Regions from separate parts of the Lentilactobacillus curieae genome, predicted to be linked through region 3. Evidence: predicted binding sites of a transcription regulator. Region 3 holds the regulator's gene; each other region holds the start of a gene.
The links. The regulator NrdR, encoded in region 3, represses ribonucleotide reductase genes. The targets are predictions, from matches to a motif close to ACACNATATATNGTGT.
Positions count from the first base shown of each region.

Region 1 (2,208 bases), 580 kb from region 3:
GAACCAATTTTCAAATCAATGAGAGCAATGGAAATTGGTGGCTTTAACCTTTCAATGCCGTTTAAGCAAACTGTGTTACCCCATCTAGATTCATTATCTGATACCGCCAGAAAGTTGGGGGCTGTCAATACGGTGGTCAATGACCACGGCTTTTTGACTGGATACAGCACCGATGGGGACGGTTTTATTGCAGCGCTTGCTCATGAGAATGTCGATGTTATTGGCAAACATGTAACGGTCCTTGGTGCTGGGGGAGCGGCAAAGTCGATCGTTTTGGCTTTGGTAAAGGCGAATTCCGGCAAGGTTACCGTGTTTAAACGAAATAATGATTCGTTTGCCGAAGTTAAGAAAGAAATGACTGGTTGGGGTGACCAAGTATCAGTTGTTCCTTTTGATGACGAAGCTGCCTTAGAGAATGCTATTAAGGATTCAGACATTGTCGTTAACGGGACTAATGTTGGAATGGCGGGTGATAATCACTTCCCATTAACACCCAGTCAGTTAGCAAATCTGCATCCTGATCAGGTAGTTTTTGATGCAATTTATTTTCCTTTAGTGACCCCGCTGTTAGAAGTAGCTAAGCAAAAAGGCTGTCACGTGATGAACGGGACTGGAATGCTAGTTTTTCAAGCAGCAGCAGCGTTCAAACTTTGGACAGGAATGAATATGCCAATTGATTCTGTGATGAATGCTGTCAAAAAAGAGGTTGCTAACCGACAAAAATAAGCTGGTTTATTATTGATTTTCTCTGTATAATTTTAATTCGTGCCGTTTGTTATTCTTAAATTTGGATCAATCAAAGATTGACTTTGAATTCAGATGGATATACTATATATAGTGTTGTTTTTCAAATACGACACTATATATAGTTATAAGGCTGCAGCCCAATTAAATATTGGGAGTGAGAGAATTGGATAATTTAGCATCAACAAGCGAACGACACAATTTAGTTACATACTTTAAGTGGTTGGCACAGCAGGTAAAGGGCTGGCCGCAACAAAACTACTACTTATTCTGGTTTTCAATGGGTTTACAAATCATGACGTTGGTTTCTAACCCAATCACACCAGTAGCATTCATTACATTTATCGGGACAACCCTTGGGGTATTATGTATTTTATCAATCAACGCAGCTAAGGCTGTGAACGGTTGGTTAGGAATTTTATCAGCAATCTGCTTTATTTATGCGGGTTGGACTGCAAAAAATTACCTATCAATTTTTGAACAAGTTGCATACGTGGCAACATTGGATTTGCCAGTGTTGTTATCTGTAAAGACTTGGAATGATAACACTGTTAATAATTTACGGAAGTTTGGTTTGAAGCAGTGGATTATTGCCATTGTTGGGACGGTAATTGTCTACTTTGTATCTGGCTGGGCAATTGGCGCATTCACCAATGATCCTCGTCCATATGTTGATGCCTTAAGCTTTGCTGTTAGTTTAACGGCCGGCATTATGTGTTTCATGAGATACAGTAACCAATACTTTTGGTGGTTGTTCTCAGGAATTTTCCAATTGATTCTTTGGGGAATTACATTTAGTCAAGGCGATGCAACTTTAGCCATGGCTGTGAACTCAGCAGTTTACGTGGTTAATGATATTTTGGCATTTACAGTTAGCCCATGGTTCAACTCAGGTAGAAGAAAAAAGGGCCTTTCAGAAATTAAATAATCATAGTAGTGGTCGCATCCAATCGAAATCAAATTGGATACGACTGCTTTTTTATTAGGAACGTTGACTATCTTTATAAATGGTCGCACAATTATTAAACATAAAAATTTGGCAGTGAAAGGAATCCATCATGGCAAAATATAATTTTTTGAATCCATTTAAATTAGAAAATAAGGGAATCACTCTTAAAAATCGTGTTGTTATTCCACCAATGACTGAACGAATGGCGATGGAAGACGGAACGGTTTCTAAAGATGAACTTGATTATTATCAACAACGTGCTGGTCAAGCGGGGATGTTTATTAGTGCGGTTGCCAATGTAAATCCGCTAGGCAAAGGGTTTGAAGGGGAACTTAGTATTGCGGATGATAAATTTGTTCCTAGGCTCTCTGAATTGGCGGCTGCTATGAAAACTGGTGGTTCAAAAGCGATTATCCAAATCTTCAGTGCGGGTCGGATGTCATCTAGTGCAATTTTACGTGGCGAGCAACCAATAAGTGCTAGTGCAATTGCCGCTCCCCGTCCAGGGCACGAAA
Region 1 covers NZ_CP018906.1:239,870-242,077, reverse strand. The annotation lists gene PL11_RS01365 (shikimate dehydrogenase) at 1-726, shown strand, start outside; gene pnuC (nicotinamide riboside transporter PnuC) at 911-1,672, shown strand; gene PL11_RS01355 (NADH-dependent flavin oxidoreductase) at 1,803-2,208, shown strand, end outside.
Region 1: a site for NrdR is predicted at 826-841, ahead of pnuC (nicotinamide riboside transporter PnuC). Genes of this name have one in related genera too.

Region 2 (2,208 bases), 990 kb from region 3:
TCTTGAACATCCTCTGGGGGTTGTCGTTGAGTTTGGTGGTCAAACTGCAATTAACTTGACTGAAGAACTTACCAAGCGTGGAGTTAAGATTCTGGGTACATCCCTTAAGGGAATTGAACAAACTGAAAACCGCCACAATTCGAAGATCTATTGATCAGTCAAAACATTTCTCATCCAAAGGGAATGACTGCAATGTCAGCCGAAGAAGCGAAAGGAATCGCCAAAAAGCTTGGTTATCCAGTCTTAGTTCGTCCAAGTTTCGTTCTTGGTGGTCGAGGAATGGCCGTTGTTGATAACGAAGGCGAATTAAACGATTACTTAGGACCTGCACTTAAGGCGAGTCATGGTCAACCCATCCTAATTGATCAATACATTAAGGGGATTGAATGCGAAGTCGATATTCTAAGTGACGGCAAAGACGTATTTGTTCCAGGAATTATGGAACATTTAGAGGGATCTGGAGTCCACTCAGGAGACTCTGTTGCAATGTACCCACCACAGCACCTAACGGATGAACAAAAGACAAAAATTGTTGCAGTGGCTACAAAGATTGGAAAACAAGTTCATGCAGTGGGAATGATGAACATTCAGTTTATCGTTGCCGATGATGTCTACGTCATTGAAGTTAACCCTCGGGCATCAAGAACGGTGCCATTCATGAGCAAGATTACTAAAATGCATTTAGCTCAGCTAGCAACTCACCTAATTTTAGGTAAATCATTAGCGGATCTTGGTTTGAATGCAGGACTTTATCCAGAACCAGACAAAGTGTTTGTTAAGGCACCGGTATTTTCATTCGCAAAACTCCCTGATGCTCCGACCGCTCTTAGCCCTGAAATGAAGTCAACAGGAGAAGATATTGGCTCAGGCGATACTTTTGAAGAAGCCTATCACAAAGCTTTGTTTGACAGTTATCACTACGATTCTGATTCATCAGCCCAAAACATAATTGTTTCGCAAACCGATGGTAACAATGCTGAAACGGTTTCCGAATTAACCAACAATGGATTTAAAGTTATTGAATATTCACACGGAATGGACTGGCCTGATGACCTAGCATTCGTCTTGGCAACATCTGATGACACCACTAGCGACCGCCAACTAATTTTGGCCGCATTAAGCCATCAAACTCCTCTATTTACTGCTTTTGATACTGTAAAATCACTATCACCTAAAAATGTAACAATTAGTTAAAATAAATATTTAAATATGAAAGCGGCTCAGAATATAGCATTCTGAGCCGCTTTTTACATACTATATGTTGTGTTTTTGATTAAATAGCACACAATATATGGTTGAAATGTGTTTCACAAAACCATACAATAATCTCAGACATTTCAAAAAGGGGCGCTGGATATGGATGTAATTAAGAATATAACTTCTACTCAAGAAATCGAAGATAAATTATTAAACTCAACCACTGTAATCAAGGCCGATGGGGAAAAGACTAAATTCTATCCCTACAAAATTAGCTTAGTTCTGGATGAGTTAACAGATGATTCCGAACTAAAGGCTAGCCTTTACGCAACTATTCTCTCAGCAATTGAGGGAACTGCGACAATCACTACTGATAAAATCCGGGAAATTTTTAAACAAGCCTTAGAAGTCGCTGGTCAAAATGACCTACTAAACCAATATACTACATATAGACAAAATGATGTTGCTTCTTTTGAACGGATTACTGATCCCAAAACTAAACTGAATCAATTCTTCAACAATTCTGACACAATTGTTCATGAAAACGCGAATAAAGACAGTGACGTTTTTAGCACCCGACGCGATTTAACTGCCGGGATGGTCGGTAAGTCACTTGGACTAACAATGATGCCACAAACGGTCGCTAAGGCCCATTTACGCGGTGATATTCATTACCATGATCTCGACTACTCCCCATTAACTGAAATGACTAACTGCTGTTTAGTTGATTTTAAGGAAATGCTCACGAACGGGTTTAAAATTGGAAACGCTGATGTTGCGTCACCAAAATCTATTCAAACCGCAACTGCTCAAATGTCACAAATAATTGCCAATGTGGCATCAAGTCAATACGGTGGTTGCTCAGCTGATCGTGCAGATGAACTATTGGCACCATTCGCAGAACTAAACTACAAGAAACATTTAAGAGATGCTGAAAAATGGGTTCCAGAAGATAAGCGGGAAGAGTACGCCAAGAGTAAGACTAAAAAAGACATCTACGATGCTATGCAA
Region 2 covers NZ_CP018906.1:766,872-769,079, forward strand. The annotation lists partial or broken gene carB (carbamoyl-phosphate synthase large subunit) at 1-1,194, shown strand, start outside; gene nrdD (anaerobic ribonucleoside-triphosphate reductase) at 1,357-2,208, shown strand, end outside.
Region 2: a site for NrdR is predicted at 1,252-1,267, ahead of nrdD (anaerobic ribonucleoside-triphosphate reductase). Genes of this name have one in related genera too.

Region 3 (2,208 bases):
TTTCAATGTCAACGAATGATGTGCGTAACATTTCTAATAATAGGTCAAAATCAAATGGGTGCTCTTTTAAATCTTGCTGATTTGCAGATAATTTATTTGTGGTAATTTGTTGATTTTTAACTGAAGCAACCTCAGCAGACGGCTGATCAATTACAGACTTAGGAACTGAAAAAACATCCAATAGCGATGCTGAAATGTTTTCAGCTTGTTTTGCTTGCTCTCTAGGGGCATCAACCCGACCTACCAATTGCTTAAAAGTTCGCTCACCGACTGTACCTAACAGTAGAGTTGTTAGTAAGTCCGTCTTGAGAAACTCAACAGAAGAAAGTGGTAGTTGCACAGAAAATTCAAAAAGCGACTCATTTGTCTTGAAAGTTGCCATTAGATCAACAGCCTCTAACTTTCTTCGAGCAGTTTGAATTGACTCTAACGATAGGCTAAGCGAGGACTGAATCTCGTAGAATGAATGAACCCGGTAAGTGTGTTGGTCAGACCTAGCAACACCAAACAAAAATGTGTATAACGAAAAAGCGTTTGCGCCAATCAAAGGTAAATACAAATTGGTAAGAACGCTTAAATTTAATTCCTGATTACCATTTTGGTTAGATGCCACAAACCGACTGTCAGGAGACAGCTTTTCTTCGCTTAACATTTATTTATCACCACTGTTTTTTGAATCGGTTGGGTTGCCGCTTGTTTTTTCCATCATTTCTTTTAACTCTTTATAAAAAACAGACATATCTTTAAATTGGCGATACACAGAGGCAAACCTGATGTAGGCAATTTGGTCAAGTGAGGCCAAATCCTCCATCACATATTCACCAATTTCAGTACTTGTGACTTCGCTATCACCGGTTGAACGCAATTTATTCTCAACTTTGTCAACCAAGTCTGTGATTGCATTCATAGACACAGGCCGCTTTTCTGCGGACCTAACGATTCCCTTCATCAACTTTTCGCGGTTAAATTCTTCACGGTTCCCGTTCTTTTTGATGACCAATAATGGGGTAGCTTCTACTCGTTCAAATGTCGTAAACCTAAAGCCACAACTTTCACATTCTCGCCGTCTTCTAATTACCCGACCATCGTCCGTTGGCCGACTGTCAACAACCTTTGATCCATTGTGACCACAATGAGGACACTGCATGAACGTTCACTCCTTAAAATTCTTCGTTTCTTAACCAGTCATCGATTTGGAGTTTAGTCAAATCGAATTCTTTTGAATTATAAATTATTACATCAGCTAAATCTCGTTTCGTTTCTAATGACCATTGACTATTGATTCTAGCCATTGCATCAGTGATAGATAGCTGGTTTCGATTAATCAATCTTGAAAGCTGCTTTACGGGGTCAGTATAAACAACCACCGTTTCATCAACTATACTATTATAACCATTTTCAAACAATGTTGGAGCGTCTAACACCACCATTTTTTGGTCTTTCAACTCATTAATCTGACGGTAAATTTCACTACCAATAAACGGGTTGATCACCCTGACTAATCTTTTTAACTCACTATCTGAGCTAAAGACGGTTTGCGCCAGCTTTTTGCGGTCTAACTCGCCGTTTACATCAAGAAAATCTTCACCAAATTCAGAAATGATGGCAACTAATCCCTCATGACCTTTAGCCTCAACCATTTTGGTAACAATGTCAGCATCAATTATTGGGATTCCAAATGTCTTTAAATAGTTTGATACCTGGGTTTTTCCTGTGGCGATTCCACCCGTTAAACCAACAATTTTTGACAAACGATCACTCCTCAGTTAGTACCTGACAATTAGGACAAAAATGCGTTCCCCGTTGAGCCAACTTAATCTTCACGATTGGGGTACCGCAGCGCAAACAAGGTTCTCCCTCACGTCCGTAAACATTCAACTGATTCTGAAAACTGCCGGCTTCACCATATGCGTTGGAGTAAGAGTGGACGGTTGTTCCGTGACCAGCAATTGCCTTTTGCAGTTCCAGAATAATGTTGCTTCTTAATTCCTTTAATTCAGCAATCGTTAATGAGTTTGCAGGCCTCTCAGGATGAATTTTACTCATCCATAACACTTCATCAGCATAGATATTACCTAGTCCGGCAATCTTACTTTGATCAAGTAGAAATGGCTTAACTGCCTTCTTACTCTTTGCAAAAATCTGTTCCATGTATTCAAGCTTCAAAGTTTTTTCAGTTGGCTCAGGACCAATTGTTTTCAATCCAGA
Region 3 covers NZ_CP018906.1:1,757,058-1,759,265, reverse strand. The annotation lists gene PL11_RS08500 (DnaD domain protein) at 1-652, opposite strand, end outside; gene nrdR (transcriptional regulator NrdR) at 653-1,147, opposite strand; gene coaE (dephospho-CoA kinase) at 1,161-1,751, opposite strand; gene mutM (DNA-formamidopyrimidine glycosylase) at 1,756-2,208, opposite strand, start outside.